DNA from 3 places in the Ensifer sp. PDNC004 genome. Region 3 is predicted to be linked to each of the others. Evidence: predicted binding sites of a transcription regulator. Region 3 holds the regulator's gene; each other region holds the start of a gene.
The links. Region 3 encodes LexA, which represses DNA repair genes until DNA is damaged. Its sites were predicted from a motif close to TGTTCNNNNTGTGTTCNG; they were not measured.
Positions count from the first base shown of each region.

Region 1: the regulator LexA is predicted to act here: its motif matches at 5,097-5,114, upstream of JVX98_RS08610 (ribonuclease T2).
Region 2: the regulator LexA is predicted to act here: its motif matches at 8,534-8,551, upstream of JVX98_RS28690 (DUF763 domain-containing protein).

Region 1 covers NZ_CP070353.1:143,899-153,489, reverse strand. Annotated here, with positions in the region: gene metF (methylenetetrahydrofolate reductase [NAD(P)H]) at 1-819, opposite strand, end outside; gene JVX98_RS08620 (metalloregulator ArsR/SmtB family transcription factor) at 822-1,841, opposite strand; gene ettA (energy-dependent translational throttle protein EttA) at 2,444-4,093, opposite strand; gene JVX98_RS08610 (ribonuclease T2) at 4,301-5,080, opposite strand; gene JVX98_RS08605 (alpha/beta fold hydrolase) at 5,269-6,204, shown strand; gene JVX98_RS08600 (DMT family transporter) at 6,225-7,169, shown strand; gene JVX98_RS08595 (thiamine pyrophosphate-binding protein) at 7,235-8,881, shown strand; gene JVX98_RS08590 (cupin domain-containing protein) at 9,034-9,378, opposite strand; gene JVX98_RS08585 (TIGR01244 family sulfur transferase) at 9,442-9,591, opposite strand, start outside.
Region 2 covers NZ_CP070354.1:74,128-83,718, reverse strand. Annotated here, with positions in the region: gene JVX98_RS28735 (ChrR family anti-sigma-E factor) at 1-636, shown strand, start outside; gene JVX98_RS28730 (DUF2177 family protein) at 790-1,191, opposite strand; gene JVX98_RS28725 (DUF2147 domain-containing protein) at 1,304-1,681, shown strand; gene JVX98_RS28720 (DUF1365 domain-containing protein) at 1,701-2,534, shown strand; gene JVX98_RS28715 (SRPBCC family protein) at 3,128-3,631, opposite strand; gene JVX98_RS28710 (helix-turn-helix transcriptional regulator) at 3,624-3,971, opposite strand; gene JVX98_RS28705 (TetR/AcrR family transcriptional regulator) at 4,133-4,699, opposite strand; gene JVX98_RS28700 (NAD(P)-dependent oxidoreductase) at 4,772-5,662, shown strand; gene JVX98_RS28695 (NAD(P)/FAD-dependent oxidoreductase) at 5,902-7,011, shown strand; gene JVX98_RS28690 (DUF763 domain-containing protein) at 7,194-8,492, opposite strand; gene JVX98_RS28685 (GNAT family N-acetyltransferase) at 8,680-9,150, opposite strand; gene JVX98_RS28680 (response regulator) at 9,402-9,591, opposite strand, start outside.
Region 3 covers NZ_CP070353.1:981,136-990,726, reverse strand. Annotated here, with positions in the region: gene JVX98_RS12750 (chitinase) at 1-740, shown strand, start outside; gene JVX98_RS12745 (hypothetical protein) at 742-978, shown strand; gene JVX98_RS32315 (hypothetical protein) at 869-1,102, shown strand; gene JVX98_RS12740 (DUF1515 family protein) at 1,106-1,480, shown strand; gene JVX98_RS12735 (hypothetical protein) at 1,863-2,408, shown strand; gene JVX98_RS12730 (hypothetical protein) at 3,381-3,713, opposite strand; gene JVX98_RS12725 (hypothetical protein) at 4,100-4,357, opposite strand; gene JVX98_RS12720 (thermonuclease family protein) at 4,435-4,932, opposite strand; gene JVX98_RS12715 (hypothetical protein) at 4,937-5,524, opposite strand; gene ligD (non-homologous end-joining DNA ligase) at 5,962-6,912, shown strand; gene JVX98_RS12705 (hypothetical protein) at 7,248-7,580, shown strand; gene lexA (transcriptional repressor LexA) at 7,671-8,393, opposite strand; gene JVX98_RS12695 (hypothetical protein) at 8,631-8,927, opposite strand; gene JVX98_RS12690 (hypothetical protein) at 9,228-9,591, shown strand, end outside.

The sequences.
Region 1 (9,591 bases), 840 kb from region 3:
ATGGAAGTCGCGTACACCACGCCGGGCGAGATCGACGATCTGCTCGGCGGCAATGTGCGTCGCCTCCTTGAAGCGCTCGACCGGCTGGTCCTCGAGATGCGCGAGCCGCGTAACGATCGCCTCCGGCACGGTGGCGCCACAGAGGCCGGCAAACTTCTGCACCTGCGCCAGATTGTTGATCGGCAGGATGCCCGGAACGATCGGGATGTTGACGCCGGCGCGCCGCACCCTTTCGAGATAGCGCTCGAAATCGTTGTTGTCGAAGAAGAACTGGGTCAGCGCCCGGGTTGCGCCCGCGTCGACCTTGCGCTTCAGCATGTCGATGTCAGCGGCCACGTCAGGGCTCTCCGGGTGCTTCTCCGGATAGGAGGAGACGGAAATCTCGATGTCGTCGCCACGCGCACGGATCGCCCGCACGAGGTCGGTGCTGCTGGCGTAACCCTCGGGATGCGGCTGGTAGGTGCTGCCGATGCCACCCTGCGGATCGCCACGCAGCGCCACGAAGTGGCGGACGCCGAAGCTGAGATACTCGTCGATGACCGCATCGACTTCCGCCTTCGGCGCGCCGACGCAGGTCAGGTGCGCGGCGGTATTGGCAAAGCCGCTCTCCGCGATCAGCCGCCGGACCGTCGTCAGCGAACGCGCCTTGGTCGAGCCGCCGGCGCCGTAGGTGACGGTGATGAAGGCCGGGCCGAAGACCGAAAGGTCGTCTGCCGTCTGGAAGAGCTGCGCTTCCATTTCGTCGGTCTTGGGCGGGAAATATTCGAAGGAGAGCCGGAGATTGCCGCGTTCGGCCGGGTAAAGCGTCTGTGCCGTCATATTCATACTCCCCCCGCCTGGACACGCGGCCGCGGCGTTTCATTCTCGTTCACGGCCCGCCGATCACGCGCGAGCCAGATCGTCACCGTCAGTTTTCCATCATTCGCCCCCTCAGGCGAAAGATCCGTGGTCTTTTCGAGCACAAGGCCAGCCTTCGCCAGCCAATCGGCCATCGCCTGGTGCGAGAAGCCGAGGCGCGCATGGGCGTGCTCGTCGCGCAGATGCTCAAGCCCATGCGGCGCGAAGTCGATGATGACCAGCCGTCCGCCCGGCATCAGCATGCGCGCGGCTTCCGCGATCGCCGCTTCCGGCTCCTCGAGGAAATGCAGCACCTGGTGAATGGTGACGAGGTCGAAGGTCTGGCCATCGAGCGGCAGGTTGAAGATGTCGCCATGGCGGATCGACGCCTTGGTGATGCCGGCACGGTCGAGATTGGAGCGCGCCACCGCCAGCATGTCGCGGCTGGCGTCGACGCCGATGCCGCGGCGATAGAGGCCCTCGAAGAGCTGCAGGATGCGACCCGTGCCGGTGCCGAGATCGAGCAGGCTTTCGACCGGCTCGTCGCCGACCATCTCGCGCAGCTTCGCCTCGACGTCGCGCTCGCTGACATGCAGGCGGCGAAGCTCGTCCCAACCGGCGGCGTTTCGGCTGAAATAGGCCTGCGCCTTTTCCGACCGCGCCTTCTTCAAGGTGGTGAGCCGGGCCGCGTCACGCGCAAGCACCGCGTCGTCGGCCGAAGCGGAAGCCAGCATCGCCCGCACGAGCCCGACCCGGGCACCGTCCTGACGGAGGCGGAAATAGGCCCAGGCGCCCTCCTGGTAGCGGTCGATCAGCTCGACCTCCGCCAAGAGCTTCAGATGCCTGGAAATGCGTGGCTGCGATTGACCGAGAATTTCGGTAAGATCGGTGACGGTCAGATCGCCGGCGGCGAGAAGCGCGACGAGACGCATGCGGGTCGGCTCGCCCGCCGCCTTCAGCACGTCCACCAACGCATCCAGACCCAGTTCTCTCTGCAGAGCCATAGCGATCCCCATCAACACATAAAGATATGTTTATGTGATTTGCGGTGGTGACGCAAGCGGATTTGCGCGGAGAGACCAAACAATGGCGCCGGCGGAATAGAAGCTTGTGCATGGACGCCATGCGCCACAAGCGATGCTTCAGGCGGCACGTCAGGAGGCCTGCAGGGGCCGTCTCAACAGGCCTGCTTCACCATCCGAAGAAGGGCAACGCCACTCACTCGAGACAGACTTGACACCCTTCCCGGTAGCGAGCCCCGCTATCCGGGCCTCGGCCTGCCCCAGACACGCCGCGCCCTGTTTGGTTACCCGCCTCGCCGCAGCGGCACAAAAACCCGCAAACGCCCTGCTCGCGTCCGGCATCGGGACGGCAACTGCCGAGCGGTTCGCCACGCCTCCGGAGCGTCCTGCAAGTGCGGCTGAGGCGCGGCCACGGCGACAAACGAACCCCGTACGCAAACAGCCCTTGGCCGGATTTAGCGATCGGTGGCAAAGGAAAACGGGCGAAGCCTGCGCCTCGCCCGTTCCTTGAACCATTCGTGCGGCGCCCGCTTTAACGGACGCCGCATACTCCCGCGCCGCAACGTGGCGGCGCCGATTGCGAGTTAGCGCGTCAGGCGCTTGTAGGTAACGCGCTTCGGGTTGACCGAATCCGGGCCGAGGCGGCGGATCTTGTCCTTCTCGTAGTCTTCGAAGTTGCCTTCGAACCACTCGACCTGGCTGTCGCCTTCAAAGGCGAGGATGTGCGTTGCCAGGCGGTCGAGGAACATGCGGTCGTGGCTGATGATAACGGCGCAACCGGCGAAGTTTTCGAGCGCGATTTCGAGCGCTGCCAGCGTCTCGGTGTCGAGGTCGTTGGTCGGTTCGTCGAGCAGCAACACGTTGCCGCCGTTCTTTAGCATCTTGGCGAGGTGAACGCGGTTGCGCTGACCGCCAGAGAGGTTGCCGACCTTCTGCTGCTGGTCGCCGCCCTTGAAGTTGAAGGTCGAGCAATAGGCGCGCGAGTTCATCTCGTGCTTGCCGAGCTTGATGACTTCAGCACCGCCGGAGATTTCTTCCCAGACGGTCTTGTTGCCGTCGAGCGCGTCGCGGCTCTGGTCGACATAGCCGAGGTGCACGGTATCACCGATGCGGATCGAGCCGCTGTCGGGCTGTTCCTGGCCGGTGATCATGCGGAAGAGCGTCGTCTTACCGGCGCCGTTCGGGCCGATGATGCCGACGATGCCGCCCGGCGGCAGCTTCAGCGACAGGCCGTCGATCAGCAGGCGATCGCCATACCCCTTGGTGACGCCTTCCATCTCGATGACCACCTGGCCGAGACGTTCGCCGACCGGGATGATGATCTGCGCGTCGCCGGGACGCTGGTTTTCCGCCGCGTTGACCAGTTCGTCATAGGAGCGGATACGCGCCTTGGACTTGGCCTGACGAGCCTTGGGGCTGGATGCGATCCATTCCTGTTCGCGAGCGATCGCCTTCTGGCGGGACGCCTCTTCGCGACCTTCCTGCTGCATGCGCTTGGCCTTCGCAACCAGGTAGGCCGAGTAGTTGCCCTCGTAGGGGATGCTGCGGCCGCGGTCGAGTTCGAGGATCCAGCCGGTGACGTTGTCGAGGAAGTAACGGTCGTGGGTGATCATCAGCACGGCGCCCGGATACTCGCGCAGGTGCTTTTCGAGCCAGGCGATCGTCTCGGCGTCGAGGTGGTTGGTCGGTTCGTCGAGGAGCAGCAGGTCCGGCTGCGAGAGCAAGAGCTTGCAGAGCGCAACGCGGCGCTTTTCACCGCCCGACAGGTTGGTGACTTCCGCGTCGCCCGGCGGGCAGCGCAGCGCTTCCATGGCCATTTCGACCTGACTTTCCAGATCCCAGAGGTTCTGGCTGTCGATGATATCCTGGAGCTTGGCGCCCTCTTCCGCCGTCTCGTCGGAATAGTTCATCATCAGTTCGTTGTAGCGGTCGACGATCGCCTTCTTCTTGGCAACGCCTTCCATGGCGTTTTCAAGCACCGTCTTCGTCGGATCGAGCTGCGGCTCCTGCGGCAGATAGCCGACGGTCGCACCCTCGGCCACCCAGGCTTCGCCGGTGAACTCCTTGTCGAGGCCGGCCATGATGCGTAGAACCGTCGACTTACCGGCGCCGTTCGGGCCGAGAATACCGATCTTGGCGTCCGGGTAGAACGACAGATGAACGTTCTCGAGAACCTTCTTCGCGCCGTAGGACTTATTAAGCCCGGCCATATGATAGATGAACTGACGTGCCATGAGGGAATGCTCCGCAGGGATAAGGAAATTTGCCCGCTATGTAGGCGAATTAGTGGAAGGGGGCAATGATCAAAGGCATCCGCCCCCGCCTATCCCAAAACGAGCATCCCAATCGGCACGCCCGGCATGCCGCACCGGGAGGCGCCACAAGCCGGCTCCGTGAAGGCCGCACCTTAAGCGCTGACATGCCCAACCGGGCAAAACGCCCTACCCGCGACCGGCGGCATCGGCGATACCCTTGGCGCACTTGAACTCGGTCGCGCCCGCCGCCTGGATCAGCGGCCCGAGGGTCGCCGCCTTCATGACGTCACCGGTGAGCCCGATCGTCAGCCCGGTGATGATGCTGCGGCCCTGAACCGTCTGGCAGCGCATGCGCACCCGGTCGCCGGCGCCAGCGCCAAAGCTCTGGTCGAAGGCCTGCTTGATCGTCGCCTCATCGAGTTCCGCGCCGACACGCTGGCGGAAAAGTGCCCCGACCGCCGAGCGGTTGAGCTCTTCCAGCATGCGCAGTTGCACCGAGAAATAGTCGTCGACCGAGCCGCTCTGGCAGGTACCGCTTCGCAGCCACTGGTGCCGGTCGAGACCGGACTGCACGCCCGGCATGGCGATCAGCAGCCGCGCCGCCGTGTCGTCGGCCATGGCAAGCTTCGGCAACTCCAGCCAACTGCCCTTGCGGTCGGTCGCCCGCACCTCGGCCGCGACCCCGCAATAGCTCTTGCGCAGCGGCCACAGGCCGTGCAGCGAGAGGTTGGTGGCATCGAAGCGTTCCGCCGTCTGGCTCTCGCATTCCTTGCGCTGCGGCCGTGTCTCGCAGAAACCGGGCTGCCAGCTGACCGCCAATACATATTGGGTTCGGCTCGCAGTCCCTTCGGCAGCCCCTTGGTCCGCGCGTTCCTCACCGGCAGCAAAGGCGGCGGGCGCAAGCAACAGCACCAACGCGGCCACGACGCCCGCCACAGAACCCGACATCGCTTTAAAGAAACTCATCATGGCATCCTCCCGAGAAAACAAAACAGGAACGAATATCGCTCAAAACGGGAAAATTGCAACTCCTAATGCGCTTGCCGTCAAATCGCTTGTGACCTCATGCGCAACGATCAACAAGCGGCGATTGCCTTTGCCGTGCAAATCGATTTGAAATCGCTGAGGTCTGTCGATTGTTTCCGGGAGTAGAGATGTTCGGGCAGGTGAAGACACATCAAAGCCCGACCGGTGCCAGCTTGAGCTGGCGCCACGTGCCGGCAACAGCCGATGCCCGCGGCATTCTTCTCTTGAGCCATGGCCTAAGTGAACATTCCGGTCGTTATGCCCGCTTTGCCGAAGCAATGGCAGCACACGGCTTCCACGTCTATGCCCACGACCATCGCGGCCATGGCGCGACGCGCGCGCCCGACGCGCCGCTCGGCATGTTCTCCAACCGCGACGGCCTCGACAAGGTGTTTGCCGATATCCGTGCCATTCGCGCGATCGCGACCGCCGCCCATCCGGGTCTGCCGGTCATCCTCTTTGGCCATTCCATGGGCGGGCTGATTGCGCTCAACGCCGCCGAGACCGATCCCGGCCTCTATGATGCGCTCGCCGTCTGGAACTCCAACTTCCGCCCGGGCCTTGCCGGCCGCGGCGGGCAGGCGATCCTGAAGGTCGAAAAGGCGCTCAAGGGATCTGACGTGCCGAGCCCGCTCCTGACCAAGCTCACCTTCGGCATGTGGGGCGGCGCGATCAAGGATCGCAAGACCGATCTCGACTGGCTGTCGCGCGACGATGCCGAGGTCGCGAAATATGCCGCCGACCCGCTCTGTGGCTCCGATGCCACCGTCTCGCTCTGGCTCGACCTGTTCCGGCTGTCCTTCGATGGCCCCCGGCCCGAGCGGCTGGCGCGGCTGAAGAAAGACCTGCCCATCCATCTCGTTGGCGGCAGCGCCGATCCGTCGACCGAGATGGGCAACGCCATCCGCTGGCTCGGCACGAAGATGAAGGCGGCGGGCCTCAGAGACGTTACCGTCACCGTCTATGACGGCATGCGCCACGAAACGCTGAACGAAATCGGCCGGGAACAGGCGACGGCAGACTTTGCCGCCTGGTGCTTGCGCGCCGTCGCAGGGCGGCGCTGACCGGAATTATCATGGCCGACATGTCGCTTCCCAGGATCGCCGCCGACCACAACCGCATCTCCTTCGGGCTGACGCTGATGGTGATCTCGGTGTTGCTGTCGCCGCTGATCGACATCTTCGCCAAGCTTGCGATCGCCACCGTCCCGTCAGCCGAAATCACCGCCGTGCGCTTTCTGCTGCAGGTCGTCTTCATCCTGCCGATCGTGCTTGTCCGTGGCAGCCTGTTCGATCTCACCTGGAAGAAGACCGGCCTGCACGCGTTGCGCGGCGGGCTCCTGGTCGTGACCATGCTCTCCTTCATCACCACGTTGAAGGTCATGGAGGTCGCCGATGCGATCGCGATCTTCTTCGTCGAGCCGATCATCCTGACGATCCTCGGCAGCATATTCCTGAGGGAGACCATCGGCTGGCGGCGCTACACCGCCTGCGGCGTCGGCTTCTTCGGCGCGCTGCTCGTCATCCAGCCGAGCATGCAGGAAGTCGGCTGGATTGCCCTACTGCCTGTCGTTGCCGCCTTCGGCCTTGCCGTGTTCCTGCTCGTTACCCGCATGGTGGCGCAGAACGAGGACCCCTGGTCGATGCAGTTTCACGCCGGCGTCTGGGGCGCGCTCTTCTGTCTCGTGCTGCTCTATTTCGGCGAAGGCACCGGCTCCGGCATTTTCGATCCGGTCTGGCCGGAAGGTTACACTTGGTATTACCTGCTCGGCGTCGGCGTCACCGCCACCATATCAGGCGTGCTCGGCGTCTATGCCTATCGCGCTGCGCCTGCCTCGGTGCTGGCGCCGCTGCAATATCTCGAAATCGTCTCTGCCACGATCTTCGGCTGGCTCGTCTTCGGCGACCTGCCCGACGCGCTGAAGTGGCTCGGCATTGCCATCATCATCGGCTCCGGCCTCTACATCATCTGGCGCGAGCGCCGCGTGCACAAGGACACGAGCGTCGCTCCGGTGTCGCCAGCCATCTGACAACACAGCCATCTGAAAACAAAAGCCAATCTGAAAACAAAAGAAAGACCATCGGGAGGAATATCATGAAAACTGGAGGTCAGCTCATCGTCGACGCGCTCGTCGCCAACGGGGTGAAGCGCATCGCCTGCGTGCCGGGGGAAAGCTATCTCGCCGTGCTCGACGCGCTCTACGACACCGACATCGACGTGCTCGTCTGCCGCCAGGAAGGCGGGGCCGCGATGATGGCCGACGCCTGGGGGCGGCTGACCGGCGAGCCCGGCATCTGCATGGTGACCCGTGGCCCCGGCGCGACCAACGCATCGGCCGGCCTCCATGTCGCCAAGCAGGATTCGATCCCGATGATCCTCTTCATCGGCCAGGTGCAGAGCGAGGCGCGCGAGCGCGAGGCCTTCCAGGAAATCGAATACCGCCGCGCCTTTACCGAGGTCGCCAAATGGGTGGGCGAGATCGACGATCCCGCCCGCATTCCGGAATTCGTCACCCGCGCCTTCGCGGTCGCCACGTCAGGCCGCCCCGGCCCTGTCGTGCTGACGCTGCCGGAGGACATGCTGACGCGCAGCGCAGAGGCGCCTGCCGCCAAGCCTTACCAGCCGGTCGAGGGTCATCCGGGCCCGGCGCAGGTCAACCGGCTCGGCGAAATGCTGAGCGCGGCCAAGCGGCCGATCGCCATTCTCGGCGGCACCCGCTGGACGGCAGCAAGCGTCGCCGAATTCCAGCGCTTCGCCGAGCGCTGGAAGCTGCCGGTCGGCTGCTCCTTCCGCCGCCAGATGCTGTTTGATCACCTGCACCCGAACTATGCCGGCGACGTCGGCATCGGCATCAACCCGGCACTGGCAAAGGAGGTCAAGGAAGCGGATCTCATCCTGCTTGTCGGCGGCCGTTTCTCGGAAATGCCGTCCTCCGGCTACACGCTGATGGACAGCCCCTACCCGCGCCAGACGTTGGTGCATGTGCATCCCGACAGTTCCGAACTCGGCCGCGTCTACCGGCCGGAACTGGCGATCGCCGCCAGCCCGCGCGACTTCGTCGCCGCGCTTGAAGGCCTTGCACCGCCAAGCGAACCGACCTGGTCGGAGCGCACCGAGATCATGCACGCCGCCTATCTCAAGTGGTCGACCCCGCCGGAAACCGGCCCGGGCGCAGTAAAGATGGGCCCGATCATGAACTGGATCGAGGCGAATGTGCCTGAGGATACGATCTTCACCAACGGTGCCGGCAACTACGCCACCTGGGTGCACCGTTTCCACCGCTTCCGTCGTTATGCCACGCAGGCGGCCCCCGCCTCCGGCTCGATGGGTTACGGCCTGCCGGCGGCGGTCGCCGCCAAGCAGCTGCATCCGGATCGTGAAGTCATCTGCTTTGCCGGCGATGGCTGCTTCCTGATGCACGGGCAGGAATTCGCGACCGCCGTGCGCTACCGCCTGCCGATCATCACCGTTGTCGTCAACAACGGCATCTACGGCACGATCCGCATGCACCAGGAGCGTGATTATCCCGGCCGCGTCAGCGCCACCGACCTCACCAACCCGGACTTTGCAGCCCTTGCCCGTGCCTATGGCGGCCATGGCGAGACGGTCGAGAAGACGGAAGAGTTCGCCGACGCGTTCCTGAGGGCGCGCGCCAGCGGCAAGCCGGCGATCATCGAGATCAAGCTCGATCCCGAAGCGATCACCCCGACGCGCACGCTGACGGATATCCGCAACGGCTGAGCGGAAAGCTGCTCTTATGAAATGGTCGATCACGGCGCAGACGCGCCGCTGCTGGATTCCCGTACTCGTCACAGGAATCCAGCAGCGCCACGTCTGCCGCGCTGGAAAAGCCTACATCCTATCCCACCAAAGGCTGAGAACCGTACTTCCGCCTACTCCAGCCACTCGGTCGAAAACGCACCGGCCTCGTGCAGGTCGGTCGTCTCCAGCCGTCCCGGACCGAGGTTCTCGAACTTATGCGGCACATTGGCCGGCGCCACGACGATCTGGCCCGCCTCGGCGTCGATGGTCCGGTCGCCCACGGTGAAGCGGGCGCGGCCGACGCGCACGATGAAGGTTTCGGGATAGGGATGGCGGTGCAGCTTCGGCCCGTAGCCGATCTCATCCGTTGAAACGAAGATCACCGAGAGGCCGGCGCCATAGGCGCCGCTTTCGCCCTTCCAGGCGTAGGGCTCGCTTGCCCATTGCGCGCGCGAAATGATATGCGCTTCGGCCATGCCGATCCTCCACTGTCAGATGGAACGATGTGGCCGAGCGCGAGAGTTTAGATTTTGCGTGGCTCAGCCGCGGATATGCTGGGTCTGCTGGTAGACGGCAGTCGAGCGCGCACCCGAACGGCAATAGCCGAGCATCGGCCGCTGGAACTCGTCGAGCGCGTCGACCATGCTCTTCACGGCATCGGCGGTCACGCCCATCGGACCGACCGGAAT
Region 2 (9,591 bases), on a different replicon from region 3:
GCAACGGATGAGACCCTGATGCGCTTTGCCGCCGGCACCCTCGCTGCGGGACCGGCAATCGTTGTTGAAGCCCATCTGGCGCAATGTACCGCCTGTCGTGCGCGCGTCGGTGAATATCAGGCATTGGGTGGGGCACTCCTCGAAGATACGTCTCCGACCTCTCTTTCGGCGACCGCACTGAGCGACGTCCTTGCGCTCATCGAAGCGGAGGAAGCGATCGACGCGCCCGCAACGCGTCCCCTCGCTCCGCTTGAGATCGACGGCGTTGTGCTTCCGGAGGCACTGCGCGGTTGCGATATCGGACGCTGGCGCTGGATCGGCCCGGGCATGAAGATGAGCCGGGTCGAAGTGCCGCACGATCCCGACGCCAATCTCATTCTCCTGAAGGTTGGGCCCGGCCGGGCCCTGCCCGATCACGGGCATGTCGGTACCGAGTTCACCTTCATCGTCTCGGGCTCCTACACAGACCGGTTCGGAACCTTTCAACCCGGCGATCTTGCCGAAATGGACGAGGACGTGGAGCACCAACCGATCGTCGACCAGGACGATGAATGCGTTTGTCTTGCTGCCATGGAAGGAAAGATGCGCTTCAAGGGGATGATCGGACGGATGCTGCAGCCAATCTTCGGGATCTGAGCCATGGTACCGGCAGCCTTCTTCCTCCTGCTCGCTGCCGCCCTTTCCCTTGCGATGATGCTTGCATGGCTGTCCGTGCTGGCCGGCTAGTGCTGCGATGCTGACGGGGTTTGTCGCGCTTGTTTTTCGAACCGCCTCGCCGAGGCCGAACGATCAGCCGAAGCGGTTGGCGACCAGAAATCCGGTTGACGCGCCGACCGCTGTCACGAAGGCGCCCCAGGGAATGTCAGCGAGCGTTACCGCCAGCGGCCAATCGCGCAGGGTGGCCTGGTTCGTCAGATCGTATGTGGAATAGGCGACAATCCCGAGCACTGCACCGTTGAGGGCTGCCTTTCCCACTCCGCCGCCCTGAAGCGCCGGCAGGACCGCGAAGAAGACGATACCCGCCACATAGATGAGGTAGAAAGAAATGGCAGGCGCGAGCTTGAACGCCGGTTCGAGCCTGTCGCCCAGCAAAGGTCGGTAAAGCGTGTCGGCCATGGTCGTCAGCCAAATGGCATCAACGACAAGGAACGCGATGCCGACGGCAAAATAGGCGATCAATGCGGTCTTCATGCCGAAACTCCGGTGGTCTCTTTCGGCTTTTACGCCTTCTCCGCCTCTTCGGATCACCTCAGAGTGAACCATTCGCCTTTCTGTCGCGTATGAAAGAGATGGAGGATACGCGATGAAAATCACTCTTCTGACAGCCCTTGCCTTCTCGACACTCGCCGCATCTGCGGCCGCCCAGCAACCGACCGACCCAAGCGGAGTCTGGATGCGCGACGACGGCAATGCCCGCGTACGCATCGCGCCATGCGGCACCAATATCTGCGCCACCAACCTTTGGATAGGCGATACGAGCAAGGGCGAGGAGGCCGGTGATCGTCTCGTGATGTCGCTCACGCAGAAAACGGCCGATACGCTCGCCGGAACGGCCTACGATCCCAAACGCAACAGGACCTATTCGATAACCGTGGTCGTCTTGGACAAATCACTGGTGACGCGCGGATGCATTCTCGGCGGCATCCTTTGCCGGGACGTGCATTGGGCGCCCGCACAGTGACGGCCGCAGGCAGGCTCAAATGACCCACCAGAGGATTTCTTGTATGACGGAAAACGGGCCGCCTTCCGAAGCGGCGGGAATCCTCTACTGCGGAAAGGTCATGCATCAGCGGCTGAGCCCCTTCGGCCACCGCTTCACCTATTCCGTCTTCTCCCTGCTCGTCGACATCGATCGACTGGAAGAGCTCGGCCGCATGACGAATCTGCTCTCCGTCGACCGGCCCGGCGTCCTGTCCTTTCACACGCGGGATCACGTCGAGCAGGAGAAAGAAACCGTGCGGGCGTTCGCCGATCGCCTGTTGGCCAAGGCGGGAATTGCAACGCCGGCAGAGCGCATCTTGCTGCTCGCGTTCCCGCGGATGTTTGGCTACGCGTTCAATCCGCTTTCCACCTATTTCGCCTATGACGCGCAAGGAAAGCTGATTGCCATCGTCTATGCTGTGCGCAACACCTTCGGCGAACGGCACAGCTATGTCGCCCCGGTGTTGCCCGGCGAAGAGAGCGCGGCCGGCATTCGCCAGAGCCGCACGAAGATCTTACATGTTTCACCCTTCATGGACATGGGCCTGCGCTACCATTTCCGGGTATTGCCTCCGGGAAAAGCCGTGCGGCTGCGCATCCACGAGACCGCGGGAAACACGCCTATTTTGGCCGCAACGTTCAATGGCAAAGCGGCTTGCGTCTCCGACGCCAATCTCGTTCGCGCCCTCGTGCGTTTTCCCTTCATGACGCTGAAGGTCATTGCCGGTATCCATTGGGAAGCGCTCAAGCTGTGGCTGAAGGGTGCCCGTTTCCGTCGCAGTCCACCGCCGCCAGCATCCGCGAGCTTTGGTGATGAGACCGGGAGCCCTTGAAGTGGCGCAGACCGGAGGCTGGCAACATCGTTTTCTATCCCCAGCGGCTGGCAACGGATCGAAGAAACCTACGCTCCCTATCAGCACAATGGCGCCGCCGGGCCAGCCCCTCCGACGCGTTTGGGTGAGCCGTCATGGCGCCAGCGCCTATGCTTGGTGTCGCATACGAATTCGTTCCGCTCGGTCACCCATCAAGACGCCGCGGATCGTCGCCGCGCCCCTAAGTTGGCTGAACTCCGCCACGCGCTCCAAAAAGGGGCCTCTTCTGATAACGAAGAGGCTCCAGTTGGACTACATGCTGCCGCAACAGGGGTCGTCGCCTGCCGCAACCGCACGATTTCAGGTTACAATGGCGCCAAATGAGCGCAATTCGCCCGATAGAAGTGTATCTAGCTGATTGGAATTACACTTCCCCGCGGGCGGCCTCGTTTCGATGATCGGTTAGATTGGCGAGCATGCGTGGATGACCGCCCCTCAGATGCGAAGCAGACCACCATTTCTTTACGCTTGGACGGGGGCTTGAGCCTCCGCGCCGGCGTTAAAGGCTGATTGAGGCCGTCCAGCAATCCTCCACCTAGGCGAATGGACCTGTGCTACTCTCCTCGTTCAGAAAGCAATGCGTCGAGCTGCTCCATCTGCTCCGGCAATGCGGTCGCCGAGCCCTGTAAAGCTTCCTCGAGCGCCTCCTTCGAAGGATAGATCTCGTGGAATGTCAGCAGCGTTTTCTCGCCCTGACCCTTAAAGGTTACGGTTGTGACCGCACCTTCTTCGCCCTCATCGTTGGTCCAGACGATGCGCTCGTTCGGCACCACCTCGAGATACTTGCCGTAGAAGGCCATTGTGTCCGAACCGCCAGCGCCGAATTCCAGTCGATATTTGCCGCCGGTACGCACATCCATTTCGCACGAGACGAGCAAGATGCCGGGTGCCGACTTCGGCACCCACCAGCGCTGGAACAATTCAGGCTGGCTCCATGCCCTGAAAACCGTGCTCGGTGACGCATCAAATGTCCGCGTTACGACGAGCTCGCGGTCCCCCTTGCGCTCGACCGACGTGCGGTTCTGCGCGCCAGCTGCGTCGTTAACTTGCTCATTCATCGCCTACCTCCCGTTTCAGTTCGTCGATGATTTCGTCCAGTGCCTCGAAGCGAGCCTCAAAGAGCTTGCGGTGCGCCTCGATCCACTCGGCCTCCGCCTGAAGACCGTCCTTCCCAAGCTTGCAGGTTCTCACCCGCCCGACCTTTTGCGTGACGACGAGGCCGGCCCGCTCGAGAACATGGACGTGCTTCTTCATGCCGGTCAGCGTCATGTGGAACTGGTCCGCGAGACTCGTGATCGACGCCTCCCCTCGCCCAAGCTGATCGATGATCCCGCGGCGGGTCGCGTCGGATAGCGCCGCGAACGAAAGATCGAGAGGGGAACCTATATACTGAACCATTCAGTTCAGTTTTACCCTACCGGCGCGCGAAGCGCAAGCGTCTCGGAGCGCGTCCGCGTGCTTGACGCTTCCGCCCGATCGGGGGCGCCTCAGCAGGCGCGAAATCTTGCGCTGGCTTGCCTCGTAGGGCCGAGACTGGGCCGAATGCCCGACGACGTGCACTAAACGACGCTTCCAACGATCATCGCGCCCAATGCGGCAACCGCTTCATCTGCCAGTGTCTGCACCGTTCGGGCTTCGCCTGCCATCGCTTCGGCTGCGCCCAAGATACCGACGCAGCGCAGGCTAAGCTGCTCATCCGTGAGGCTGGAGTGAACGCGCAGCGCTCCGCACATGATTTGCACGTATTCATCGATCATGGCTCTTTGTTGCGCCGCCATCTCGTCGGTGCCTTTGAGTGCCGCCGAGATGGCTGGTGCCTCGGCACCGACATCGGCGAGACAGTTGAAATATGCGCGGCTCATCACGTCGGCCAACGCCTGCAAATCCCCGGGAGCCGCGGCAAGAGCCTGTCGCAGTTTTTCAGCGTAGTTGTCTTCTAGGCGCTGGAACAGAGCCAGCAACAAGCCCGGCCGCGTGGCAAAGTGCTCATAGGTGACGGGGCGGCTGACGCCGGCGCGTGCAGCCAGTGTCGCAAGGGTCAGTTCGTCCGCCCCCTTGTCCCGGACGATCTCCATCGCCAAATCGATCAACTGCTCACGCCGCTGATCCTTGGGCATCTTCGCCATTCTCGCTCCACTTGCTTTCTACATTTTGTAAGTTACATTTTGTAGGAAATAAAATCAAGGAAGGAATGCGTGATGAGCGATGTCAGCGTAGTGGGGCTCGGAGAAATGGGCAGCGCGTTGGCGCGGGCCCTGGTCGGTGCCGGCAACGGCGTGACGGTCTGGAACCGCAACATGTCGAAGGCTCCTCCGCTGATTGCACTCGGCGCGACAGCTGCCGACACAGTCGCCGAGGTATTAAAAGCCAGTCCGGTGACCGTGATCTGCCTCTCGGATTATGCGGCAACACTGTCGCTCCTCGACGAACCTGTAGCCCGGGAAGCGCTCGAGGGAAAATTGGTGATCCAGCTCAGCTCCGGCACACCTGACCATGCCCGCTCGTTCGATGGCTGGATCAGAGACCACGGCGCGCGTTATATTGACGGCGCCATCGCTGCCTGGCCACGCCAGATCGGCGGTCCGGAGGCCGCAATCACAGTCGCCGGTTCCGAGAAAGCGTTTGCCGCCGCTGAGCCTTTGCTCAGGACACTGGCCGGCAACATCAACTATGCAGGTACGAACATTGGCCACCCGGCGACGCTGGCCAATGCCGGCCTCGCGTACTTTGCCGGACACTGGCTCGGCTTTGTCCACGGTGCCGCTGTATGCGAAGCAGAAGGCATCGATCCGGCCGTGTTTGGCGACATGATGGCTGAGATCGCGCCAATGTTTGCTGACGACATGCTGAGGATGGGCAAGGCCATGGCCGAAAACCGCTTCGACAGCGCCGAGGCTACCATCAAGACGATTTCCGCCGACCTCGGCTGGCTCGCCGAATATGCAGAGCGTACCGGGATCAGCAACGCGTTTCCACGGCTGGCGGCCGATATCTTTCAGCAGGCCCAGGATGCCGGCGCGGGCGCCCAACAGCATGGCGCCGTGATCAAGGTCATCCGGCCCACAAGCAATAGCCACCGCGACGCGTAGCGGATGCGAGCTAGCCGGTGGCCAATCGAGACATGAGGGCGAGTGATCAGGGCCTCGCCCTCACCTGCCCGGCTGCGTCCGCGACTGGCAATGTCTATGATGCCACCCTGTGTTGCGCCCCGTCACAGTTGACGGCTCGCGATCAGGGCGCATCGACCGAAAGCTCCTAAAGGCGGCGACCTGCCACTTGTTCTGCAGCCTTTACCGAAATAATCTTCGTTGGTGGGAGTGGCCTTCGCGTGAACACCAATGTTGTGATCGTCGGCGCCGGGCCCGCAGGCCTCGCGGTCGGCGCCTGCCTGACACGGGCGGGTCTCGATTTCATTATCCTTGAAAAGGCGCGCGAGATCGCGCCGGCCTGGCGACGTCATTATCGGCGCCTGCACCTGCATACGGTCAAGGCGTTCTCCTCGTTGCCGCACATGCCATTCCCGGAGGACTATCCGCGCTACGTGCCGCGCGAAAAGATGGTCGAGTATCTCGACGCCTACGCCGCGCGTTTCGCGCTCCGGCCGCACTTCGGCGAGACGGTCAACTCCATCCGCCGCGAGAACGGCAACTACCTCGTCGAGACCGGCACGAAAACCGTGTCCGCTCGCCACGTCGTCATCGCCAGCGGCAACAATGCCGAGCCCGTCGTTCCCAATCTGCCCGAAATGGGGACCTTCGCCGGCAGCCTGTTGCATAGCGCTGACTATGCCGATGCCACCCCCTTCGTTGGCCAATCGGTACTGGTGATCGGCATGGGCAACACCGGGGCCGAGATTGCGCTCGACCTTGCCGAGTTCGGCGCCCGGCCGACCCTGTCGGTACGCAACGGCGTCCACATTGTGCCGAGACAGCTCTTCGGCGTACCGATCCAGATGGTTGCAATGGCCACCCGGTTGCTGCCGCGAGCGGTGAACGACGCGTTTTTCCCGATCATTCTCGACTTTGCGCTGGGCAAGCCTGAAGAATTCGGCATCGTCAGACCAAAGCATGGCATCCTTGAGCAGGTCGCTGCCGGGCACATCCCGGTCATCGATGTCGGCACTGTTGCAGCGATCAAGTCCGGCAACATCAAGGTGGCACCTGCCATCACGCGTTTCACCGAGCGCGGCGTCATCTTTGTTTCTGGCAGACAGGCAGAGTTCGACAACGTCATCCTTGCCACCGGCTACCGGCCAAGTTTCGAGAAATTTCTGCCTGCGAACCTTCGCCCCGGAACAAGCGGCGTCACGCGGCAGTCCGCCGAACTCGGCCTTTATCTGGTCGGCTTCCACAATCCAGTCACCGGCCTGCTCCGGGAAATCGGCCGAGAGGCGGCCGCGGTGACCGCCAACATCGAGCGACAAAGCCGCGTAAGGTAATTGCTGCGAATGTGTGCGATGGTGGAAAGTGTGCGCAAATGAGGCGGGCTACCCGGTTCGTCTAGCCGCGTCCAAAACCAGCGCTCGCGTGGCATCATCCATCGACTCCGAAGTCGAAAGGACACGCGCGCCGATCGATTTTGGGAACGCCGACGAAACCGTCGATGCCGGCCAAGCGACTTTCAGCGTGTTTGACGACGGCCGTCTCGCCGGTATGTCGGATCCAGTTGCTTCGGCTCGCTCGCCGGTCCCTCTGTTTTCTCAAATCCAAACACGCTGCGGCCGCCCAATTCGGGCGAACGGTGAAACTCTCCGGCAACGATTTCCTTAAGGTCCGGGCCAGTGGCGTATCTCTCGAGCTGCCGTGCCTGGTCGTCCAGACGCCTCAGCGCCTCCAGCTCCTCGCCAAGTCCCAGCCGCGCCTTCGTCACTGCCGATCGCATGACCGCAATCGTGTGGTCATAGACCTTGAGCGGCACGGGAAACGGATGGCGATCCTTGCCTCCATGGGCAAGCGAAAACCGCGCCGGGTCGGCGAAACGGCAAGGGGCGCCGTGGACGACCTCCGCCACCATCGCGAGCGCGTTGACCGTGCGGGCACCGACGCCCGGAACCATCAACAGCTGCTCGAAATCTTCGGGGCCGCGATCGGCGGCCGCAGAAAGTGTCGCATGCAGCCGTCGCATGTTGACGTTTTCCTCCCGCACATCGTGGTGCGCCGGCATCACGAGATGCGGGAGCAAAGGCTGATCAACCTTTCTCGACCTTCCCTTTGGATCCAGAGCAACGACTTCCCGGACAATTCGGTCCGGCCCAAGCGACGCCAAAAGATCAAGCTGCCCATTGCGCGAGGCGGCGGCCCGCTTGTCTGCGAGATTGACGATTTCCCCCTGCCCTCTTCCTTCGATCGCTGCATGGGGAGAGTTGACGAAACTCGAAACACCTTCGGAGAACCAATGATAGCGCCGGGCCTGGCGTTTATCGCCGTTCATGCCCTGCTGCACCACCACCCATTTGCCGTCATCGGCAACGATGAAGCCGTGAAGGTAGAGATCGAAGCCATCCTGGACAGCCGCGCTGTCGACTTTTGCAACAAGCCGGCTGGTGTCAGCAAGCCCGGCACCATCGAAGCCGACGCGGTTGCCGATGGCAATCAGTTCGTCGGGCGTCTGCCGCGAATGCCGCCCGCGGCCACCGCAGACGCTTATCCCGAGATCCCGGGAACGAGAAGCCAGACCACGCTTGAGAGCGCCGATGACGCTGGTCGTGATGCCGGAAGAGTGCCAATCCATGCCCATGACGCAGCCGAAGGACTGGAACCAGAAAGGATGGGCCAGCCGACGCAGAAACTCGTCACGGCCATATTCGATGACGATGGCTTCGGCGATGATCGTCCCGAGCTTCGTCATGCGGTCTCCGAGCCAAGGAGGAACCCTGCCGCCATGAAGAGGGAGATCTGCACTTCCAGCTCGCTGAACCATTCGTGTCTTATAGGCCGCTTACAGGCGTTGCGACAGAGCAAAGTTCTGTGAATGTTCCAGCCCGCGGAATTCAGAACACGAACGACCTTGAACGCAGCACTTCGAACTGGCGGTAGCGAGAACAAACGCTGAGACCGTATCGGGCATGACGCTCCAGGAGATTCCCCTGGAGCGTCACCCGTTTGCCTCAAGCTACCTGGATTTGCCAGCAGATCACGTGACCATCATCGGCATCAATGCGCTCCCCCGTACGCAGGAAGCCATTGCTTTCAAGTACGCGCTGAGAGGCCACGTTTTCCGTGCCCGTTTCTGCCGAGACGTGCGTGACCCGCGGATCATGCAACGCCCATTCAAGCATCTGGCGCACACCCTTGGTCGCAAAACCGCGGCCTTGGCGACTTGGCGCGACCCCGTAACCGATATGGAGATCGCCTTCGGGCGAAACCCGTATCACAGAGCAAAGACCAACGATCTCGCCATCATGTACGATCCACCAAGCCGACGGGGCAAAACTTCGCCTTGTTTCGAAAGCGAGGTTGCGCAGCATTTCCATCACCTCTGGCGGAGCGATCACAGTATCTGCGGCAAGGTACAGGCCTTCGCGCACGACGCCTCCAGGCATCGCGATGAAATCATCATCAATTGCTTCGATGAGCATTTTTCGGCTTTCTGATCTGTCAGGTGTCCAAAGCCGAACAGTGAGCGCGCTTATCTATGCCGAACCTGACGACATCAACGCACGCACCGCTGCGGCCAACGATTTTGGGAACAACTCAACGGCAATCATAGGCCTTCTCCTGCGGTTGAGCGCGACGCTACTCGATCCCAGTCGAAACGACAACGCGTTGCTGCCCCTCACCGGTCGCGACTTTAAGGCGTAAGCAGCCCGGCAACGAGGCGATGCAGATCTCAGTTGTTGAGGCTTGCCAGCGGTATGCGAAGCGCCAGACAAAGTCCGTCGGTCCGCCAATTTCGCACCAGCGATCCGTTCAGCCCCAGAACGGCCGCTTTCTCCAGCGTCGTGCCAAATCCCGTCCTTTCGGAACTCTCGGATAACGGATGTGAGCCGTGTTCACTCCACTTGACGTGAAGTTCCTCG
Region 3 (9,591 bases):
CCTACATGTTGGCGACGGTGTTTCACGAAACCGGCGGAACGATGCAGCCGGTGACCGAAAACCTGAATTACTCGGCCGAGCGCCTGACCGAGGTCTGGCCGTCCCGCTTTCCGACGATTGCCAGCGCCAAACCCTTCGCCCGCAATCCGCGCAAGCTGGCGAACAAGGTCTATGGCGGCCGGATGGGCAACACGGCCCCTGACGACGGCTGGCGGCATCGCGGCCGCGGACTGCCGCAGATCACCGGCAAGGAAAACTATGAGAAGTTCGGCATTGCCGATGCGCCGGAGAAGGCGGCCGAGATGCCGACCGCCATCCGCATTCTGTTCGATGGCATGATCCGTGGCATGTTCACCGGCCAGAAGCTCGCCGACCATTTCAACCAGGTCGACGACGATCCGGTTGGCGCCCGCAAGATCGTCAATGGGACCGACAAGGCGAAGCTGATCGCCGGCTATTATCGCAACTTCCTCGACGCGCTCGAGGCGTCGCGGACGCCGGCAGAGCTGACCGATGTGAAGCCGGAAGCGGCGAAGGCCGACGACGTGCCGGCCGGTCAGAGCGGCACGGCCTTGACTACCGTCGGCGGGCTCTTCGGGGGCGCTGGCCTTTCGGCAGTTCTCGGCGTCAACAACCCCTATGCCTTCGGCATCGCTGCGCTGCTGATTGTTATCGGCTCGATCGCAGCGTTCATGTTCGTCACCGGCCGTTGGTCGGTGAACCGCGCACCGGCCCGCTGACATGTGGCCGCGCGTCGTCGTCGGCGGGCTCGCGCTCGCCGGTCTTCTCTGGCTGGTTGCCGAGATCCGCAAGGACGGCGCCCGGGCGGTCGTCACCAAGATTGAAAGGCAGAACAATGCGAGCGGTGATGCAGCGAGCAATGCTCGCAGTGATTTTGACCTATGCCTCGATAGGGGCGGCGTGTGGGACTACGGCGCCGGCAAATGTCGACGGTCTCAGGCGGGTGGTCGGCACTGATCTGATCGGCGCGCGCGGGGCGACGCCGGACGACCAGCGGAAAATAGACCGGACCGCCGTCGGCATCTGCGCCGCGGCGATCTGGACCAAGGCGGAATGCGAGCGACACGGGGAAGGGCGGTAGGGGATGGCACCAACGGAAATTGATGCGGCGGTTCACCGCCAGCTTGGGGAACTGGTGGCGGGCATGCGAGGCTTGCAGGAATCGATCCGCCGCTTGGAGGAGGGCTCGGTGCGAGCCGAGGATAGGGCGGCAACGAGCCGGGCTGCCGTGCATCAACGCATGGATCAGCTTGTCGATCGTGTCGGGCACGTCGAGGCATCGGTTGCAACGATCGGCGAGGACGTCTCAGAGATGAAGCCAGTGACCGACGACGTGAAGCGATGGAAGCTGATGGGGATCGGCGCGCTGGGCGTTACCGGCATCGCCGCGATGGCGCTCGGCGTGAGCTTCGCCGAGGCGATCAGGCGGATTGTGTTCGTGATTATCGGGAAGGGATAGGCTCGTTTAGTCTCCCAGAGAATTGGCCCCCCTGGAGCTTTGGGGGCCAATTCTCGCCGCTCCGTTGGAAATGGGAAAACCTTCGGAGGCCTTACTAACCATTGCCTATCCGAACGGTTCCGTGACCTAGTGGCGAGCTTGATGGGGAATGACCTCTATGTATCGCCCGATCGACCAGAGGTGTCCGGCGAAACGCGGTGGCTTTGTCCCAATAATTGACGTTCTAGTTGCAAAACTCGTGATGTTTGATAAGCAGAATTAGCCAATGGCAAGGGCCGTGCGGCGGATTTGCCGTGCCCCCAACGGCAGGAATCCGCCTTCCATCGCGTTCGGGGGCGGAGTTTCCATGCAGAGTAAATCGAAAATCGCAAGAATAAGCGCGATGGCAGCAACCGCCATGTTCCTCGCCGCCTGCTCGGGCAGCTCTAGCGCCCAAACACCGGAAGAGGAGGTTATGTTCATGGTCTTCGGCGTCCGCGACAAAGATGTCGCAGATGGGGTCAACGTTGTGAAAACGAGCGACACGCCGCTGACGATGGAATTCCGGGCCGATGAAGGCACGCTGATGACGCTGGGCGTCACCAAGGAGGACGATTGCAGGTATGTAGTGGATATGAAGCCTGCCAATGCTGAAATGCCTCTGCCACGGGGCAAGATTCGGTTTGACCTCTCCGGCCTGCAAAAGGTGACATACGAAAGATATGTGCCCTCCAAGGGAATGGGCGTTACCAAGCTGGAGGGGGCGGAGCTTCAGTGCATCGAAACCCCGAACAAGTGCGCCGATGCCAGCACATACGCGCAAGGCGGGCCGTGGGAGGCGCATTTCGGGCCTGTCGTTCAGGGCAACAGTGCGGAAAGCAAAAAGGCCCACCAACAGGCGCTTGATGCAGCGGTTGCGGACTTCAAGGCCAACGTGTGCAAGCCGTAGTCGCCACAGTCTGCGTTCTTCTGGCGGTGGCTCCGGCTGCCGCCCAAGAGGAGCGATCACCTGTTAAATCTCAGGCGGTGAGGCTCTCACCCGATGGACGGATGTTTCCGGTACATCGGGGATGCCACGGAGTTTGTGGGTCGCTTCAGGGTGGGGAGCTTCATCCACGTTACCATGACCACGCTCGACGCGGCGGGACAGCCCATACCTGCCGCCGTTGCGCTGAAGCGAGAGCGACCAGCCATGCTGCTACGGCAATCAAAAGCCAGAGCCGCGCGTTCCTGTACCGTCGCCGCCTGGCGCGTTCCCAATCGTAGGACATGAGCTTCCCCCTCTCGGCCGCGCACAATGCCAGATTGTGGGTGGGCGGGAAAGAAGCTTTTCCTCAAAGGAGCAAAGCTGTCCCCGCCAAAAAGTATGGCCTCGCCGGGGAGAGCGAGGCCATTGGGGCACTGTCGTTGCTTTCAGATCCGGGCGGATCGTGAAGGCGTTATGCTGATCGGGGGACTCAGGGCTGCCACAGGCGAGAAGCGCCGACGGCGTTATTGAGTTCCTGCCTTCGCAAAAAAAATGGGCCCCAATCGCGAATCCGGCCGCTACGTGGGTGGCGGTGGCGCATTTTCGGGAGCGTATCTAGCCTTGGCTTTTGGGCACGCCGGTTTTCCGCAGGCCTACCCGATCTCTGCCCTCTCGTGTCGCAGCAACTTGGGTGTCGACGGTTGAGACGTCCCTTGTCGCCGGCGGAATACGGGCGGTGCCGAACCAGAGCGCACATTCAAGAAGGGAAGCTTCATCTCTGTTTCCGAACCTGAATTCATCGCAGATGAACTTTGCTAGTCGGTCGGCATCCTTGCTGATGTGGTGGGTGTGAGTTTTCGAACATGCCGCTTTGAAAACTCTCCGTATCAAAGCAACGTCGCGAGACCCAAGGTGTTGAACTGCCAATTTTGGAGGTATGTGCACCGACGCCTCCTATGAATGAAGCGGGGCGGGCCATATCAGTAAGCGCTCATGCGGTAAGCGTGCGAGAGCGCCACCTTCATTCTCCCATCGATTGATCGCTTCAGTTTTGGTCTGTGCCGGTGTCTGACGTAACGCCGCCGATTGATAGTAGTCGATGATGTGTTGGAGAGCGCCGCTCTCCCGATCGCCCCCTTGGTAGCAGTTGATGATGCGTCTTGCGATTGCTTCTGCGGCCTCACTATTCCGCGTTAGGCCGAGCGAGCGCAGCATGTCCACGAAGATGTGGTCGATTTCGTCTATATCGTGGGGGGAAAGTGTTGTTGAATGGGTCGTGGTAGACATCGCGCGACCTCCTGTACTTGGGGCGAAAGCTTGATGATCTTCCAGTCGTCGGGGCCCTGGGAACTGCCCAGCGATGATGAAGTATGCGCCGAATTGATGACAACGCAACACACCAACAGGTGAGTACGTTGAGGAAGTCGATGGCCAAAAAAGAAAGGCGGTCGGATCAATTCGAAAGATTGACGGGGGCGATGCATAACCACAATGACCCCGCCATTCTCGACGAGGCCACCGAGTGCGCTAGGCGCAGGGGCTCCATTGCGGGGGAAATATGGAGCCCGCCGATAAGCCACAGGGGATGTGGGGCACGGCATTACAGGAACGTCTAAAATGCCTGACAGTTCCAAATATAAGTAGAAGCCACGCCGCCTAGTTCGCTGCACCTCTCAGGCGTTGCGATTGATCGCACCAAGTCTCAAACCGTTGCCGTCTCGATTGCCGCACTTGCCGCAGCGCAGGTGTGGCCGGATAACGGCGACCGGCGTTTCGGCGCCATACTTCTTTGCAAGCTGCCAGCGGTCAAGCCAGTTGCTGTAGCCGCACTGCGCGCACCGGGCGCCGATGATCTCCCATTCGGCCAGGTCCCGGAACCGGATATGGCCGATGCCTACTTCGGGGTCGATTTGGCGGTGGTCGCGACCCAACTCGATGCCTCGGTGATGTTTCATCCGACGTTTTTAGATATCGCTGCGTGAACTGGATTCAACGGCTCAGGTGACGCTCAATCGCATCGCGCTTCCCGCTTCCAGCGCTTCGCCCGCACCTCGCAGGGCAACTGAAATTCTCCCCGCCAGATCCCCAAACCGTTCGATTGCGCCGAGCGCTGCGCGTCTGCATACGCACCCTTGCTGTATTTCGGCCATTCCAGGGCGTGGCCGTTCTCGACCAGCCACCGGTTGACGTCGGTCCCATCGGCGCGAAAGCAGGTTCCGATACGTCGGTCACGATCGCGTCCGGCTAACTCGCACCGGGTCGGTCGGGAAGCAGCGAGGAACCGATCAAGAGCCATCGCCGCCGCATGGCCGCACCGATACTCTCCCCCATCCCCGTCACGGCACCTCTGCCAGCTTTCCGGCGCGTCAACCCCGCTGAAGCGCACTCTGGTTTTCCCGATGTCGATGGTGTCCCCGTCGACGACAGATGCGCGGCCAATCAGTGGTTCCGCTGCCTTGGCCACCCCGCACGCCAGCAAAACCCCAGCCACCACCGTCAATTTCATCATTTCATCGCCCCTTATGGGTTGAAGCTCCCATGCTGCGATACTCCGGCATAAAGAATGTGCAATCGTATCGATCGAGCAGCGCCGCCAGCAACGCCTGGGTGATCGCGGCCTTGGCGGCGTCCCTTTTGTTGGCGTCGACCCCGACGAGATCCTTGGCGGTTTGCTCCGGCACCTTCCAGAGTTCCTCTGTCAGGACGTCAATGATCTCGGCTTCGTCTACCGGCTCGCCGCCGCGCTCGATCCTGTGGTTTCTAAGGATGCTCTCAACGATGGAGCGCGCGATTGCCGCGGCACTAGTTTTCTCTCGCCGTCGCGACTGGCCCGTCCCGGCGAACGCCCGCTTTATCGGCTCGCGCGTGGTCACAAGGCCGATGTAGATGCCTTGATCCAGGTTTTTATGATCGGACATGGGGTAGGCCGTCTTTGCCGGCGGCCAGACTGCCGGCTTGTGTTCATAGCAAAACCAGTTCGAAGAGCCTTTGCCGATGGCGAAGCCCCAGCCGCCCCATTTCGTACAGCCGGGCTGTTCGCAGAGGTGAACCCACGGCCCCTCGGCCGATCTTCTTGTCGCGGTACCCTCGTCGCTCACGGTGCTGCCTTTTGCTGGTTCTCCCGAATTCTGGGGAGCGCAAACGTCAATTGTTGTTCTTCGTTTGTTCTTATATTATTTCGACCCAATGGTCGAGACAATTGGCGAAGCTTTCAGCCTCGGATGGCGCCTCAAGGCGCGCTGTGCCTATGGCAAGCGCGAGGGCCTGAAATCTATTCGCGAGTGCACCTGGAGCTATGATCTCGACATGCTGACGCTCGTTTCCACGCGCGGTCGCGACTTTCCCCTTGCAATTCTCGCTTCCCGGCTGCGCTGCCCGCGCTGCGGCTCTCGGCGCGTCGCCGTCGTCTTTATGCCGCCGGCCGACGGTGATCAAAGGCGAGGCGCGGCTTAGACGTTTTCGCTGTTTCTTGCGTTAACGCGGAATGGCTAAAACAGCGAAGAAAGCCCCGTCAACCGGGCCGCAAGCAGATCCGATGCCGCGGCGCGTCGAGCCATGCGTCGCAACCCTCGTCGACAACTCGCCGAAGGGGCCGGATTGGGCCTTTGAGGTGAAATGGGACGGATATCGGCTCGCGGTTCATGTCGAGCCCGGAGAGGTGAGGGCGATAACGCGGGGCGGCTACGACTGGACGCCGAAGTTCGGCTCGATCGTCGCCGAGGCGCGCGAGCTCGGGCACACTCCCATGATCATAGACGGCGAGGCCGTCGTCCTCGATGATCAAGGCAGGTCAGATTTCGGGCTGCTGCAGCGTGCGGTCGGCAAGAAGCCCAGCGCGCACGACGCAAGCGAAATCATCTTCTATGCCTTCGACCTGCTATGTCTCGACGGTCGCGACCTGCGGTGGCTGCCGTTGTCCGAGCGGCGGCAATTGCTCGAGCCGATTGTCGCCGGCATGATGGGCGCGATCCGGTTCTCCGAGGAGGTGGCGGCGGACGGCGCCGAGTTCTTCCGCGCGGCGTGCGAACTCGGCCTTGAGGGGATCGTCGCCAAGCGCCGGGACAAGCCCTATCGATCGGGCCGTCAGCCGGAGTGGCTGAAAATCAAATGTGCGCGCCGCGATACCTTCGTGATCATCGGCTATGAGCCTTCGACGATGCCAGGCGCCATCGGTCGGCTGCTGCTGGCGGCGAGGAAGGGCGACAACTTCGTCTATGTCGGCGGCTGCGGTACCGGGTGGAGCAATAAGGAATCGGTGGACCTGCGCAAGGTGCTCGACACGATCCGGGCAACGCGGCCGCCGGTCGCGCTGAAGCGCAAGGGAGCCGTCTTCACCGACCCTCTGCTCGTCGCGGACATCGAGTACCGGGCATGGACACAAGACGGGAAGCTGCGGCATCCATCCTTCAAGGGCGTGAAACAAAGGGATGACAACGCATTGCCACTCTTCACCTTGGACGAGTTGCCGCGGACCGATTCAGAGTAAGAAAAGTGTGGCAGGGTGTGGCAGCCGCCTTTGAATTTTCAATGAAAATATTTCAGCCAAGTGTGGCAGCGCGCTCGCGCAAGCCATTGATATTTCGCATTTCTACTGTTCCGGGCGAGGCCTCCAATATTTTCACCTCGTTTAAGTTGGTTTGACGTTCTGCCCTAGGGCAGCGCGGGTCGTTTCGCGACCCCACGTCCGCGCAAGCCACGTCTCCTATGCCTCCGTCGGATCTTATCGCTTCGGTGAAATCGGTAGAGGGGGAGCGATGACTCCGCTGAGATCAGCCGCATCGGTAGCGTCCGTCAACATTAAGAACGGAGGCAATGGCATCAATGAAAAAGAGACTGATCCTGACGGCGTTGGCGTGTTTTGCGGCGACCGCTATTGAGGCGCACGCTGACGACCTGGTTTTCCAGCTGAAGAACAACACCAGCGTGGTACTGACGAACTTTTATACGTCGCCGGTCGGCGTCAATGAGTGGGAAGACGATGTTTTCGGTCGGCAGGTCCTGAACCCCGGCGAGAGCATGGAGATCACCATTGCCGACGGGCGGGACGTCTGCAAATACGACATGCGATTCGAATTCGAGGAGGGCTCGGCCCTCGATACGACCGAGGACACGCAGGATCTCTGCGAGCTCGGCGAATATACGATCCACGAATAGGCGATCTGGATTTCAGGTCACCCGAAATGGAAAGAGCCTCGCCAATTTCCTTGGCGAGGCTCTTTTTTGATTCGGTGTTCTGCCTGGAATTCAATGGTAGCGGCGGATCAGCCCGACGAGCTTGCCCTGGATCTTCACGCGATCTGGTCCGAAGATGCGCGTCTCGTAGGCGGGGTTGGCGGCTTCGAGCGCAATCGACGCGCCCTTGCGACGAAAGCGCTTCAGCGTCGCTTCCTCGTCGTCCACGAGCGCCACGATGATGTCGCCGGGATTGGCCGAGTTGCCGTTGCGGATGATCACCGTGTCGCCGTCGAAGATGCCGGCCTCGATCATCGAATCGCCCTTCACTTCAAGGGCGTAATGTTCGCCGCTGCCGATCATGTCGAGCGGCACGGTGATGTCATGGGTGTTGTTCTGGATCGCCGAGATCGGAACGCCTGCAGCGATGCGCCCCATCACCGGGACGGAAACGGACGTACTTTCGGCAACCGGGGCGGGCTTCGGCGCAGCAGGAGCGGCCGCCGGCGGCTTTCCAAGGCTGCCTTCGATCACGCTCGGCGAGAAGCCCCTGCGCGGCTGCTGCTGGCCGGCGGCGTAGGCTTCCGGAAGCTTGATGACTTCGAGCGCGCGCGCCCGGTTCGGCAGCCGGCGAATGAAGCCGCGTTCTTCGAGCGCGGTGATCAAACGGTGGATGCCGGACTTCGACGCCAGGTCGAGCGCATCCTTCATTTCATCGAATGACGGCGGTACGCCCGACTCCTTCATGCGTTCGTGAATGAACAGAAGCAATTCCTGTTGCTTGCGGGTCAGCATGGCACGTCGCTCCAGAGGCGTGAAACAAATCAAGAACAGACACTATCTGTTCCATATGTGTTCCGCAAGTGCCTAAAATTTCGTGAATTCAGGCGATTGGCCGCTTCTGCGGGTGCCGATCGGTCACTTTTGCGGGAGCAGGGCGCTTATCGGCGACGGTTGCGTGCCAAAATCGCGCCGGATGACGCCAGTCGCGCAGCTGATTCGAGCGAATCACGGGGCTCTATGAGGAGAGATTTAGGTCGCTTGCGAGGTCGAGCAGGCGTCCTCGAACTCCTTCACCGTCTCTGCGCTGTTGTCTTCCGGCAGCACCGCGTCGGCGGCGTCGGTCGCGACGGGTGTGTCGCCGTCATAAACGAAGGACTGGATGTAGAACGCCAGTGCGCCCTTCCACACGTTGCGTCCATCGATCTGATGGCACGGCACGGCCCGTTCGAAATCGGTCTGGAGTTCATCCACCGTCGCGGCGCTGAGCTTGACGTCAGGCATATTGGGCGATGCGACTATCGAAGCGAGAAGCAGGGCGGCAAGCACGGGAATTGTCCACTTGATGAAGGGGTGGCACTACAGGGTGGGTAACGATGTGAACCGTGCTTTCGTTCCGAAGTCCAGCAAGCATGGCGATCACTCTGCCGTGTTCAACAGCTCTTTGCCTGCAGGCTGTGTCTGATTTGCGCCAGCCGCTCCACCTCGAGTTCATCTTGACCGTTCCTCTTGCGACGCGCGAAGAACGCACCGGCAGTATCGGCTCTAGGGTCGGGGGTGGGGGATGCGCAAGAATCCCTGCGAGGAAGAGGCTTCACCGTCTCGACAGGAGGTCAAAAAAAGATAACTTTGCGTGGAAAGTGGGGTAATTGCATGCGTAGATTGTCGTTGGTGGTGCTCGGTCTGTTGCTCACGGCCGGAGCGGCGTCTGCTGAAGATGGGCGTTCGAACATCTGGAAGCGGATCAACGCCTGGACGGTGGGTTCCGATCCTTCCCTGGGAGGCTCGTGTTACGCCGCGACGAGCTATGATGCAGGCGCGATCCTTCGTATCGGCTTTTATCCGCGGGGGTCGGCGAACCTGGCGTTTCTTTCGATCGGCAATGCCGACTGGAAATCCATCGAGCCGCAGCGGGAATATGACGTCGCCTTGCAGCTCGACCGTGGTCGCCAGTGGCCGGCCGTTGCATTCGGCGTCGATCTTACCGGCGCCA